4 regions of the Sporosarcina thermotolerans genome follow, and region 1 is predicted to be linked to each of the others. Evidence: riboswitches for the same ligand, from Rfam matches in the RefSeq annotation. Region 1 holds a riboswitch; each other region holds the start of a gene.
What was found. Region 1 has a riboswitch for S-adenosylmethionine ahead of ACFPZG_RS06505 (O-acetylhomoserine aminocarboxypropyltransferase/cysteine synthase family protein). Riboswitches for the same ligand answer to the same signal wherever they lie in the genome.
Positions count from the first base shown of each region.

Region 2: another riboswitch for S-adenosylmethionine. It lies ahead of metK (methionine adenosyltransferase); the one in region 1 lies ahead of ACFPZG_RS06505 (O-acetylhomoserine aminocarboxypropyltransferase/cysteine synthase family protein).
Region 3: another riboswitch for S-adenosylmethionine. It lies ahead of ACFPZG_RS17990 (bifunctional homocysteine S-methyltransferase/methylenetetrahydrofolate reductase); the one in region 1 lies ahead of ACFPZG_RS06505 (O-acetylhomoserine aminocarboxypropyltransferase/cysteine synthase family protein).
Region 4: another riboswitch for S-adenosylmethionine. It lies ahead of ACFPZG_RS05480 (methionine biosynthesis PLP-dependent protein); the one in region 1 lies ahead of ACFPZG_RS06505 (O-acetylhomoserine aminocarboxypropyltransferase/cysteine synthase family protein).

Region 1 is NZ_JBHSRM010000011.1:27,951-31,486, forward strand. It holds gene ACFPZG_RS06500 (homoserine dehydrogenase) at 1-510, opposite strand, end outside; gene ACFPZG_RS06505 (O-acetylhomoserine aminocarboxypropyltransferase/cysteine synthase family protein) at 561-1,859, opposite strand; SAM riboswitch class I at 1,983-2,098, opposite strand; gene ACFPZG_RS06510 (glycerol-3-phosphate acyltransferase) at 2,469-3,089, shown strand; gene ACFPZG_RS06515 (hypothetical protein) at 3,208-3,372, shown strand.
Region 2 is NZ_JBHSRM010000013.1:678,024-681,559, reverse strand. It holds gene pckA (phosphoenolpyruvate carboxykinase (ATP)) at 163-1,749, opposite strand; SAM riboswitch class I at 1,922-2,036, shown strand; gene metK (methionine adenosyltransferase) at 2,223-3,425, shown strand.
Region 3 is NZ_JBHSRM010000029.1:32,786-36,321, forward strand. It holds gene ACFPZG_RS17990 (bifunctional homocysteine S-methyltransferase/methylenetetrahydrofolate reductase) at 1-1,152, opposite strand, end outside; SAM riboswitch class I at 1,239-1,347, opposite strand; gene ACFPZG_RS17995 (histidine kinase) at 1,463-1,645, shown strand; gene ACFPZG_RS18000 (biotin transporter BioY) at 1,779-2,375, shown strand; gene ACFPZG_RS18005 (hypothetical protein) at 2,520-3,536, shown strand, end outside.
Region 4 is NZ_JBHSRM010000009.1:12,002-15,537, reverse strand. It holds gene ACFPZG_RS05485 (NADPH-dependent FMN reductase) at 1-396, shown strand, start outside; gene ACFPZG_RS05480 (methionine biosynthesis PLP-dependent protein) at 443-1,570, opposite strand; SAM riboswitch class I at 1,651-1,756, opposite strand; gene ACFPZG_RS05475 (DMT family transporter) at 1,894-2,232, shown strand; gene ACFPZG_RS05470 (DMT family transporter) at 2,234-2,548, shown strand; gene ACFPZG_RS05465 (CPBP family intramembrane glutamic endopeptidase) at 2,578-3,411, opposite strand; gene ACFPZG_RS05460 (ABC transporter permease) at 3,491-3,536, opposite strand, start outside.

The sequences.
Region 1 (3,536 bases):
ATTCCTCATTTTAGTTAAAATGAAATTCGAAGTGCCATTCAGTATGCCTTGTATCCGTTTCACCCGATCACCCGCAAGAAGATTGGTCACAGTCCGAATAATTGGGACTCCCCCTGCTGTCGTTGCTTCAAAACCGACCTGCACATTACGGAACTCCGCATGTTTCATCAACGCAGGGCCATGTTTTGCGAACATCTTTTTATTCGCAGTAATGATATGGCAACCCTTCTCGATTGCATCGGATAAATATGTATAGGCAGGTTCTTCTCCGACAATTGCTTCAAAAACAATATCAATTGTTGGGTTGTTCAGTATATCTCGAAAATCATCCGTAATTTGAACGTCTGTTATCGACGTACGTTTTTTCATCTTATCTTTCACAAGGATGGATACGACATCAACGGTGAATCCCGTGCTTTTTTTAAGCTCTTCCCGTTTTTCTTGGAGAATCCTATATACACCTTCACCAACCGTACCAAATCCAAGTATCGCCACTTTAATCGACGGCATTCCTCAACACCCTTTCCCAGGGCGCCAGCTATTAAAGAGCAAGACGCCTGTTATTGAACAGTGACCGGTACCGCCTTTTCAATTGCCTGCTCAAGGTCCGCAATGATGTCTTCGGTTGACTCCAAACCGACTGATAGGCGAATTAATTCTTCAGCCACTCCGGATTTTACTAAATCTTCCGCTGACAATTGCTGATGCGTTGTGGAAGCCGGGTGGATGATTAATGATTTGGCATCACCGACATTCGCCACATGCGACCAAAGTGTAATATTGTCAATAACTTTGCGACCCGCTTCACGGCCACCTTTAATGCCGAATACGATGATAGAACCGAAGCCGTTTTTCAAGTATTTCTTCGCGTTTTCATATGTCGGATGATCTTCAAGACCTGTATATGTTACCCATTCCACAGATGGATGGTTCTGTAGGAATCCAGCGACTTTAACGGCATTTTCATTATGGCGTGTAACACGTAAATGAAGTGTCTCCAGCCCTTGAAGGAAGTTGAAAGCACTGTCCGGATCTAAGCAAGGTCCGAAATCGCGTAATAATTGAACGCGGAGCTTCGTAGCGAATGCAGCTGCAGCTGTATCGATTCCGTAGCGCAGACCATTATATGTTTCATCCGGCTCTGTGAATCCTGGGAACTTGCCCTTCGTCCAGTCGAATTTCCCAGCATCGACGACCACACCACCAATTGTTGTGCCATGACCACCAATCCACTTAGTTGCGGAATGGATGACAACGTCTGCTCCAAATTCGATTGGGTTCGATCCGTATGGGGACGCGAATGTGTTGTCAATGAGGAACGGGATTTCATTCTCATGCGCAATATTTGCGACCGCTTCGATATCGAGCACTTGAAGGCTTGGATTCCCAATTGTTTCTGCGAAAATAGCTTTTGTTTTTTCAGTGATAGCGGCACGGAAGTTTTCAGGGTCTTCTGCATCAACGAATTTGACAGTGATTCCGTATCGAGGAAGTGTCACGGCGAATAGATTATACGTACCACCGTAAAGGTTGCTTGCGGCAACGATTTCATCCCCTGCTCCAGCAATATTCAAAATTGAGAACGCAATGGCTGCCATTCCGGAAGATAGTGCTACTGCAGCAGTGCCACCTTCAAGTAGGGCGACTCTTTCTTCAAAAACAGCAACAGTTGGATTTGTAATTCGCGTGTAAATATTGCCTGCTTCTTGCAGACCGAAAAGGTTTTGGGCATGTTCAGTGTCACGGAAGACGAATGCGGTTGTACGGTGGATCGGCACAGCACGGGAACCAGTCACAGGATCCGGCTTTTGCCCGCCGTGTAAAAGAAGAGTTTCAGGTTGAAGTTGTTTGTTAGTCATTTTAATTACCTCCAGTGGATTTTTTAAGATGAAAATAGTTCAATGCGGAGGCGTTGGGGGTTTTTGGAATAAAAAAAATAACCCCTTTCGCTAAGAGAAGGGTTACGCTTTCGCTTATTCCTCCTCTTATCTTTCAGACCGTTCGCACGAATCTGTAGGAAGTAGCACCTTTGCAAGTTCATCACTTGCCGGTTGCCGGGCATCGCAGGGCCTAGTCCCTCCGCCGCTCTTGATAAGAGTTTGGGTATTCAGTTTTTCATCTTGTTGTTCAGTATAGGAGACTCTTTTTTAAAAGTCAAGGGGGCAAATTTATTTTTTCTGAAACTTGCGCTTTGTCATTAATGTTATGATAATTTTAATTGTAGGGTTATGGGGGCGTATTCATGGGCGCGTGGAGTGGGTTCTTGAGCGCTGGAACGGTATCTTGAGCGCGTGACTCGAGTTGTTGGGCGCGGAAACGAAATCTTGAGCGCGGGCCATGGGTTCTTGAGCACGGAAACCGATTCTTGAGCGCGGGCCATGGGTTCTTGAGCACGGAAACCGATTCTTGAGCGCGTGCCATGGGTTCTTGAGTACACTATTAAAAAATTCTTTCTCGGGGGATTTTATATGACTTTATGGATCATTAGTATTGTAGTTTTGGGATATATAGTAGGTTGCTTGCATGGATCGACAATCGCGCGATGGATTTCCGGGGTTAATCTGAAAGAGACAGGGGTTAAGAATGCCGGCGCATCGAATGCGATGATTGTACTTGGGAAAAAATATGGCGCACTCGTTGCCTTGGTTGATATTGGCAAAGGGGTTTTGGCCGTAATTATTGTAAGGTTGCTTGCCGAACATTTTGGATTACCCGCGGACCAAATCACTTTGCTATTATTCATTGCGGGTGCAGCCGTGATATTTGGTCATAATTTTCCTTTCCATATGAAATTCAACGGAGGAAAAGGAACTGCAACTGTAATCGGAGTGCTATTTGCAATCGATTGGTGGTTCGGGCTTGCTGGATTGCTCTTATTCATTCTTGTTGCGCTCGCGACGGATATTCTCGTGTTTGGCGTCATCATGCTCTATATCACGCTCTTGGCAATGGCCATTTGGCTGGATGGCTACTGGCCGATACTGATATCGCTATTACTTTTCTTAATCGCAATTTGGAAGCATTTTGAAAACTTCAGGCGGATTCGTAACAGAACCGAGCCGAGGATTCGTGCATCGTTCAAGAAATAGAAGCAAACAAAAATGAAGTGATACTTTTACTACTGCACTAACATAAAAATGATAGCTCTCACACTGTAGTTACGTTGCAAGCAACTGCACGAACAGTCAGGTGAAAGGTAGGTGGAGAATGAAAAAAGTTTCGAAATGGATACAAACAAAAAGTCGTTTATTAGCTGTTGGTGCTGCGTTGGGATTAGCCTTTGCTGATTTTGATCCATCAACTCCCCCACCTGATAAACAGGTCGTGCAGCTTCAAGTACAAACAGATGATGATAAGGAAAAAACAGAATAGTCTAATAGTATGGATTGCATTTAGTAGTTGCGTATGAGTGCAAGAATGCAAATTTTTCATCTGCGGCCTGGATTCTGATTCTGCAAAGTTCGACAATTTGTGGTATACTAATAGTAGACAACTTGATTAAGATCGTTTTCGACTAGTTGTTTTCCATCATGACT
Region 2 (3,536 bases), on a different contig from region 1:
TTTCCATTAAATCATGGATCATTATTTAGTATGTGAATGAAATGCATTCCTATTCACTTTCAATCAATTGGACAATCGTTAACTTCTTTTGTAAAAAATAAAAAATGCCAAGAAAAACGTATTGTTTTTCTTGGCATATATGATACTAATAGAAAGCTTTTATTAAGCAATCGGTCCGCCTTTTAGTGTAATCTCTTCAGAGACATGACCGAATTTCTTGAAGTTTTCACGGAAAAGGTCCGCTAATTCTTTTGCTTTTTCATCGTATGCTGCAGGATCGCTCCACGCATTGCGAGGGTTCAACACTTCGCTTGGCACACCTTCAATAGCTTTTGGCATAGCAAGGCCAAAAATTGCATTTTCTTCAAATTCAACATCAGTTAATTCGCCAGCAATTGCAGCACGGACCATTGTACGTGTATGTTTCAATTCCATACGTTTACCAACTCCGTAAACGCCACCCGTCCAACCAGTGTTTACAAGGAATACTTGTGCATCATGCTCATCGATTTTCTTACCAAGCATTTCAGCGTACACAGTCGCTGGAAGCGGTAGGAATGGAGAACCGAAGCATGTTGAGAAAGTAGCCTCAGGTGCAGTAATGCCACGCTCAGTTCCTGCAAGCTTCGATGTGAAACCGCTTAGGAAGTGATACATCGCTTGTTCTTTCGTCAATTTCGAAATTGGAGGTAACACGCCAAACGCATCCGCAGTTAGGAACACGATTGCTTTCGGATGTCCTGCAACGGACGGTGTTACGATGTTTTCGATATTTTGGATTGGATAAGCTGCACGTGTATTTTCAGTTAATGAACTATCGTCATAATCTGGGATACGTGTTTCTGGGTCAAGCACAACGTTTTCAAGAACTGAACCGAATTGGATCGCTCCAAAGATTTCTGGTTCCTTTTCTTGAGACAAGTTGACGCATTTTGCGTAACATCCACCTTCGATGTTGAATACACCGTTATCAGACCAGCCGTGCTCATCATCACCGATCAACTTACGGTTAGCATCAGCGGAAAGAGTCGTTTTTCCTGTACCTGAAAGGCCGAAGAATAGGGCAACATCGCCTTCTTCACCAACGTTTGCTGAACAGTGCATAGGAAGAATTCCGCGCTCAGGAAGCAAGTAGTTCATGACAGAGAAAATCGATTTTTTCATTTCTCCTGCGTATTCTGTTCCTCCGATAAGGACAATGCGCTTCTCAAGTGATACAATGATGAAAGTCTCGGATTTCGTGCCGTCGACTGCTGGATCTGCTTTGAAAGATGGAGCAGCAAGTATTGTAAATTGTGCTTCATGTGCTTTCAATTCTTCTTCAGTAGGTCGGATGAATAGATTCTGAACAAATAGGTTTTGCCAAGCGAATTCATTAATAATTTGAATGGAAAGCTGTGAATCTTTATCAGCTCCTGCAAAGCCTTTAAAAACGAATAGTTCGTCTTTCTTTTTTAGATGGTTAATCACTTTTGTATATAATGAATCAAATAATTCACTGGAAATCGGTTGGTTAACTTTGCCCCAATCGATCTTATCTTTGGAAGAATCTTCTTCGACTGTGTACTTATCTCCAGGTGAACGGCCAGTATACTTTCCAGTTTGCGCAGTAAGTGCTCCATCTGCAGAAAGTTTAGCTTCTCCACGAGCTGTCGCTTTTTCAACTAACTCTGCCACTGAAGGCTGGATGTTTACGTTATTGCCTGAAAGTAACTCATGTAGTCCGTTTTCAATTTTCGCTGAGATCATTTTGTTCGTACCGTCCTTTGCGTGTAATCCCGAGTCACGGGTGTCATCACATTTCGTAAATAGTATAACACATTTAGAATAATAGTCTATACTAATTGAAAACACAAGCGGTTAGATCAAAAATATTTGACAAAACCACTTTCTTTACTTACTATTGTTAGATGAACGGATACTCTTATCCCGAGCTGGCGGAGGGACAGGCCCTATGAAGCCCGGCAACCTGCGCATATATACCTGCGAGAAGGTGCCAAACCTGGAGCAAGGTTGAATTCCTTGGACGATAAGAGTGAAAGGTGCTGCTTTTGAAATTCTGCCTTTCCTCATGTATATTTACGTGAGCGAAGGGCTTTTTATATTCATTTTACAGGCCCTTAATCCTTGTGTATGTTGACGTCGACTCTCTAGGCGCTGAACTTACTGGGACAATTAGAGTACCGTATCAATATTTGCAAGCTGTTAAGGAGGAAACAACAATGACAAATCGCCGACTGTTTACATCGGAATCGGTAACTGAAGGACATCCGGACAAAATGTGCGATCAGATTTCTGACGCTATTTTGGACGCGATTTTAGAGGAAGACCCAAATGCACGCGTGGCGTGTGAAACGACAATTACAACAGGATTAGTTCTTGTTATAGGTGAAATTACAACAACTACCTATGTCGACATTCCGAAAGTTGTACGGGATACAGTGAAAGAAATCGGGTACACACGTGCTAAATTCGGATTCGACTGGGAAACTTCATCTGTTTTAACTTCGATTGACGAGCAGTCCCCAGACATCGCGGCAAGCGTGGATCAGGCGCTTGAAGCAAGAGAAGGAACAATGACAGATGCGGAGCTTGACGCAATCGGAGCTGGTGACCAAGGATTGATGTTCGGTTTTGCATGTAATGAAACACCTGAACTCATGCCGATGCCTATTAGTTTATCCCATAAACTTGCCCGCCGCCTTGCTGAAGTACGTAAAGAAGATATTCTTACTTATCTGCGTCCGGACGGAAAAACACAAGTAACAGTAGAATATGATGAAAATAATAATCCTGTCCGTATTGACACGATTGTTATTTCGACTCAACACTCTCCTGATGTGACACTTGAAGAAATTCAAAGAGATTTGAAAGAACAAGTTATTCAGCCGGTCGTCCCTGCGGAGTTATTAGATGAAGAAACTAAATACTTCATCAACCCTTCAGGCCGTTTCGTTATCGGTGGCCCACAAGGGGATGCAGGATTGACGGGACGTAAAATCATCGTTGACACATACGGCGGCTATGCACGTCATGGCGGTGGTGCATTCTCCGGGAAGGATGCTACAAAAGTGGACCGTTCCGCTTCATATGCTGCGCGCTATGTTGCGAAGAATATCGTTGCAGCTGGGCTTGCGGATCGTTGTGAAGTGCAATTGGCATATGCAATCGGTGTGGCGAAGCCAGTTTCTATTTCGATTGATACATTCGGAACAGGTAAAGTAGAGGAAAGCAAGCTTGTGGAAATCGTGCGTGAGTTATTCGATTTACGCCCTGCAGGCATCATTAAAATGCTTGACCTTCGCCGTCCAATTTACAAACAAACAGCAGCCTATGGCCATTTCGGTCGTACAGACGTTGAACTTCCTTGGGAGATCACGGATAAGGCGGAAGAATTGAAGGATAGAGCTGGATTGTCTAATTAATAATTGGATGATTGAATAAAGAGACAGGAAGAATGGAGAAATCCAGCCTTCCTGTTTTTTATTTTGGTGAAAGGAGAACTCCTGAGCGAAGAACGAGAACTTTTTAAGTGG
Region 3 (3,536 bases), on a different contig from region 1:
ATGGACAAGCGGTCGCACATTATATTCATGCTTCAAGATCGAACCCATCGCCATATTGCTAATGCGGGGGGAGGCAAGTGAGTTGTCGGCCAAAGTAACCGCATCAACGCCAGCGTCGTATAGTAGGTTTGCCCCTTCAAAATACTTATCGGTCTCCAAGTGTCGCGGTGTATCGAGCTCCACAATGACCGTCCGTTTCGTTTTTGCTTTTATATGCAGTGGTTCATATTTGACAGGGTCGGCTTCACGGATGACGATTGGTTTCTTTGGATTGACGACTTTCTCTATAATCGGGGGCAGACCTCTTAATTGCTTTTTCGCGGCGGCGATATGCATTGGTGTCGTTCCGCAGCATCCCCCGATAAGACGGACGCCCTCTTCGCGGAGTAATGTTGCCGCCCGACCGAAATAATCTGCTTCGGACGCATAAACGATTCTGCCGTCTTCTACATCGAGCAAGCTTGCATTCGGTGCAGCGGACAGGAACGCATGCTTCGGCAAGGTCACATTGTCAAAAGCTTGGATCGTATGGTAAGGACCTAATCGGCAGTTGACGCCAACAATGTCTGCCCCTAACGACTCGAGGCGATGAAGGGCATCATTTAATTGCAATCCATTCTGAAGAATTCCTGGTTCATCCATCGAAACTTGCGCGATAATCGGCAAATCGGTCATCTTCCTTAGCTCTGTGACGACCATTGATAACTCTTCGAAATCATAATACGTTTCCAACAACAATCCATCGGGTTCGCCGGTAAGCAGCGCGTCTGCTTGTTGTTGAACATACTTCAGCACTTCTGAAGTTGATGCATCACTTTTACGGATGCCAAGTAGTCCCCCGATTGTCCCAAGGACATACTGATTTCCGGGAGCTGCCGCCCGCTTTGCAATACGGACTGCCGCCTCATTGTATTCTTTCACTCTATCTTCTTGGCCATAACGGGCAAGCTTAAGGAAATTTGCGCCATACGTGTTCGTCTGGATGATATCAGCGCCTGCAGCAATATAATCCCTATGTATCTTTTCGATGATTTCAGGTTTCTCGACATTCAATTCTTCATAACAAAAGTCAATCCCGTATGAATAAAGCAAAGTTCCCATTGCTCCATCTGCGACAAGTACTTCGTTTTGCAATCGATCAAGTAATTTCAAGCCCTTCATCCTCCCGCTCTAATATAAAAATAAAAAAGCCTTCTTGAAATAGAAGGCTTTTAAAAAAACGCGATAATTCGCTATCCTTCTCATCTGTCAGGTCATATAAACCTGCTGGAATTAGCACCTTACCGATTACAACGGCTGGTTGCTGAAGCTTCGACGGGCCAGTCCCTCAGCTTCTCTTGATAAGAAAATATTAATTTAGTTGTTAGAATAATTTAAAACATCATACCGTTAAATGTTTAATACGTCAATAGATGAATTATGATAGAATGGGCATACGAACAAAAAATAGAAGGTGAATACGTTGAGGATTTTCAAGTTTTCAATTCCAATTGCACTTCTTGTTGCCGGAATTTCATGGTATATGCTCCATATAAACTTTCAGGAAGTACCAGGAACATCCAGAGTATGGATATCGATAGGTGCTGCTATCCTTAGCGGTACAATATCCTATTTTTTATTCCCAAAAAGTGAAGATAAAGAATGATTGAAGAGGAATCGATAGCCGGAATGCTGTCGATTTTTTTATATACCTATGGTTAACTTGTTTGAGAAACAGGTTGACACAATTTGAGTTAACTTTTATTCTATTGAAGATAACTCAAATTATGAGGTGGATTATGACAACAGCTAGTGTAAAAACAAAAACGGGTATGAGTGCATTCAGTATTGTCTATTGTGGGATGTTTGCGGCATTGATGATGATCGGAGCGAATATAACGTGGTTCGTGCCTTTCCTTGTCATTGGCGGAGTCCCGATAACGTTGCAAACCTTTTTTGCCGTGTTGGCAGGGCTTTTGCTTGGAAGCCGACTCGGTGCAATTTCGATGACAGTGTATATGTTCGCAGGTTTGGCGGGTGCACCTATTTTTTCAAAGTTCCAAGGGGGCTTTGGCTTCATTTTGGTACCGACTTTCGGCTTCGTTGTTTCGTTTATATTAGTTGCATTTGTAGCGGGGAAAATTGTCGAAAAGTACGGCAGTTTACGAAGTTATGTCGTTGCAGGGCTTGTTGCCCTTGTCATAAATTACGTAATCGGGACGAATTGGATGTACTTTGCATACAAGCTGTGGGCTGCGGCTCCAGATGCATTCAGTTACGGAGTTGCTTGGATGTGGATGGTACCGCCACTTCCTAAGGATATTTTACTGTCGATACTTGCTGGGATTTTCGGACACAGGATGTACAAAGTATTAAGGGTTAGAAGGACGATATAAAAAGGACAATCCGTACAGCTTCAATTGTGCGGATTGTCTTTTTTTATTATGATTGCGATAAATTTTCTAAAATAAAAATGAATCTAATGGCAAGTTCATTCGTATAGTAGGTGAGTGAAAATTTTATAAGAAAAGAGTGTTTGCATGATAAATTTATTGCTATTTTCACTAGTGGTTGGAATCATATCCGCAATTATAATCGTTCCGTTCGGGTCTAAAGAAAACGGGGAAGCTGCCTTTAATAGGATTGGCGCCTTGTCCGGAGCGGTTATTCTCATAGGCTTGTTCACATTTCTAATTTATTACCTTACGAATTTGGACAGGAATTGGACGTCGCTATGGGCCATGCTGTTAGCTGCAACGATTCTTGGCATAATCTTTGCAACAGGGAAAGAGCGAAGCATTAAGGTGGTACTGTTTTTGGCGGCGCTATCCGTAAGTGCATTCATCCTTAGTGCACCACTCTTCAATGCCGATCAAAAATATGAAGCAGTGGAAATGGATCAGCAAGTGGAAATCAAAGCGTTCGATGAAACAAAAACACCTGCGAGTGTGCCGCCGCAATTTGCCCGGAATAAAATGAAAAAAGCATTCGGGCAAGTACCGAATACAAGCTATTACGAGTTGGGGCATTTACAAATCCAAAAAGTGGACGGGGAATTTGTCTATATTGCGCCAGTCGAATTTTCGGGCTTCTTCAAATGGTGGAACGCAAAAACGACACCTGGTTATTTCACAATGAGTGCGACCGATTCAGCTGACAATCCGAAGTTCGTGAAAACTGAGATGTCCTACACGCCTTCTTCATTTTTCGGCAAGCAGGTTGAACGACATATGCGGATGGCTAAGCCTGAACTGATTTTTTACGGCGATGTCCAACTTGAGATCGACGATGAGGGCAAGCCGCATTATATCCGTTCATACGGGAATTTCATCACGGCAAGGAACGGGTTCGATGTCCAGGGGATCGTCATGGTCGATCCAGCATCGGGAGAATTGAATCAGTATGCTCTCTCAGAAGTACCGGAATTCGTTGATGGAGCGGTTTCTCCGGAAGCGGTCAGCCTTCAAAACAGCTATTTCGGTAAATACGTCCACGGTTTTTGGAATTCAATCGTAGGGAAGAAAGATGTCAAGCTTCCGTCGGACGAAGGGACAGAG
Region 4 (3,536 bases), on a different contig from region 1:
ACTGAATTCATGGATAACATAAGGGATTCGGACGCAATTCTTTTCGCTGTTCCCGAATACAATTACTCGATTCCTGGCGTATTGAAAAATGCCGTCGACTGGCTATCACGAAGCAACTTCGCTATAAAAGATAAGCCTGCATTCATGATCGGGGCTTCGGCGGGAGTGTTAGGTACAGTGCGTGCACAAATACACTTAAAACAAATACTTTCTAACCCGATGCTTTCACCTGCACTTTTGCCTGGAAATGATGTATTCATTGGTTCGATTCAACAAAAAGTCGATGAGATTGGACAATTGACAGACCAAGCGACGATTGATTTCTTGGATAAAGTTGTGAACAACTTTATCGAGTTTTATTCAAAGACTAAAGCGTTTGCTGAACTTCAAGCATAATTTTAAAAAATGGCCTGCCTTGAGTTGCTCAAGGCGGCCTTTTTTATTAGTTAGAAAGAACGGGGGATTTTGAAGCTGCTGTTAGGGCTTGCTTTAAGTCGTCAATTAAATCTTCAGCTTCTTCCAACCCTACGGAAAAACGCAATAGCCGTTTGTCCACTCCACGTTTTTCCCTTTCCTCCTCAGGGATATCAGCATGGGTTTGTGTCGTCGGATATGTAATGAGGCTTTCTACACCGCCGAGGCTTTCAGCAAAAGTAATAAGGTGTAAGTTCTTGAGAAACGGACCGATCCATTCGCTGTTTTGAAGTCGGAAGGAAATCATTCCACCTTTTCCTGCATAAAGGACATCCGCTATAAGCGGTTCATTTTCCAAATAGGCGACGAGCTCCTTTGCATTTGCGTCATGTTGTTTCATCCGTACATGCAATGTCTTTAATCCGCGGACGACAAGCCATGAATCGAAAGGGGATAGCGTGGCGCCAATCGCATTATGGTTTTCGCCTAAAAGATTGCATAATTCTTCCCCTTTCGCAACAACAAGTCCGGCCAATACATCATTATGACCACCGATGTATTTTGTCGCGCTATGGATGACGATATCCGCACCAAGTTCAATTGGGCGCTGATAGAAAGGCGTTAAAAACGTATTATCGACGATTAACAGCAACCCGTGTTTCTTCGCAAGCGCCGCGTATTTTTCAATATCTATTTCCAGCATAAGCGGATTCGTCGGTGTTTCGATAAAAAGTGCTTTTGTGTTCTCTGTGATAAGCCTCTCTGTTTCTTCTACATTTTGAAATGAAGTATAGAATGTCGTAATGCCATATATATTGGCATATTGTTTGAACAGACGATAGGTACCTCCGTATATGTCGTCAGGTGCAATCAGTTCATCTCCAGGCTTGAAGATGGAGAGGGAAAGTTGGATAGCTGCCATCCCGGAACTGCATGCGTAGCCTCGGTCGCCGTTTTCCAAATTGGCAATTCCTTCTTCGAGGATTGTCCGTGTTGGGTTTTTCGTCCTTGTGTAGTCGTATCCTGTGGAGAGCCCTAAGCCGTCATGTTTGTAGGCGGTGGAGAAGTGGATTGGGGGATTGACTGCTCCTGTTCTCGGATCGCTATGATTTCCTAACTGTACCAATTTCGTGTTTATGCTATGATTTGTCAACATGTCCATCTCCTTTGGTTTATCGATATAAAAAGGCCCTCTTCGAATAAGAAGAGGGCCTTCAACGGTTGTTGAGATCAATCTTCTTATCTTCAAGACGGGGTCGTCTTTTGGAATTAGCACCATGCCAAATCGAGCTGGTTGCTGAGACTTCGTCGGGCCAAATCCCTCCGTCTCTCTTGATAAGAAACAAAATATATAATTGTTGGAAAAATGATTTATCTAAAATTACCATGATTCTGTATAGATTGCAAGAGAGCTCTGAAAATAACTTTATAAATGATTTGCTATAATGGGGTCATGTTGAGTGGTGAGGGGGATTTTTATTGGCTTGGCTTTATGTTTTATTGGCGGCGATCATCGAAGTGTTTTGGGTGATTGGACTTAGGTATTCCGACTCCGCCATAGAGTGGGCGGGGACTGTTGTTGCGATCATCATCAGCTTTTACGCAATTATAAAAGCATGTGAGAAGCTGCCGTCGGGGACAGTTTATGCGGTTTTCACCGGTTCTGGAGCTGCGGCGATTGTGTTGGTCGATTTTCTGTTTTTCAATGCGGAGCTTTCCATCATGAAGGTGTTTTTCATTGCAATTATTATCGTCGGTGTTATTGGGATAAAGATGACTTCCGTTGAGTCAATCCCGGTGGAAGAGGGGGGCGAATGAAATGGCATGGGTTTATCTTGTCATCGCCAGTTTAGGCGAGATTTTCGGAGTCATGTCCATTAACTTATATTTGCAAAAGAGGTCATGGCAACGATTGATAGTAATTGTCGCTACATTTTCAATAGGATTTTATTTTCTATCGCTTGCGATGCGTGAAATTCCGATGGGGACTGCGTACCCAGTTTGGACTGGATTAGGTGCTGCGGGGGCTGTCTTGATGGGCATTTTGTTTTTCAAGGAAGCAGCTGGATGGAAACGGATCCTTTTCTTATGCTTAATCATCGGTGGGGCAGTCGGGTTGAAATTATTTGGATGAAAAAAAGGGCGATTCAGTCGCCCTTTCGCTCACTCGGATATCGTTTCAAGTGCACTCATTGCTTCTTCTCTTTTCTTCGATAAACCTTTTCCTAATTTTACTACGATATAGGCAGTTAAAATTGAACTGATAACAAGTAGGACAGACAATGTGCTAGCATTGTTAATAATATCCTCACGCGTTGCGATAACCACGCCATCGAACCATGAGGCTGGCAAAAATGAAGAGATCACAGCAAGCGTGTTGTTCAATATATGCATCAAAATCGGTAGTAAAAGGTTTCCGGTTCGCAAGTAAAGTAGACATGCGATAAGTCCGAATAGGAAAGCGCCGATCATATCGGCATGCAAAACCCCGAAAAGGATGCTCGATATCAAAATACCGCCCCACATTGATGTTTTCTTCATGAAGCGATGCAAGAAAACTCCCCGGAAGACGAATTCCTCGACAATCGGGCCCAAGATGGTGATAGCAATAATTTCAGTTACCAATAAGACGGGATTCGTAGGCATTGGCACTTCAGTCATTAGAAAATCAGCAAATGCCGGGAGTATTGGGTCAACGACAAAGACGAGCAACCAAAATGAACTTAAAGAGAGTACGATAGATACAATGACGATGCCAACTATGGCTGGACCCCACGGTTTTATCCCCTTGAAGAAAACCGTATCCCGAATCACGTTCGGATACTTATTGAAATAATACCCGAAAAAAATTGCAGGTATAATCGCATAAATAACGATATTTGCAGCAGCTCCGAAGAACTCCTCGTTAACTCCGACCCCAACTGTAAATACAACTAAAACAAGTAAACTTACAACCGATAACGCGAATAAATAACGGATTTTCATCTCTTCAAACAAGAAAACACCCCCTTGATTAATCTTAGGCGAACTGGAATGATATGTCACTATGTTATATGAATCGATAAAATAGTCTATCTCATTTTAACCGTTTCGCTCTGATCATTTGCATCCTCCCATTAAAC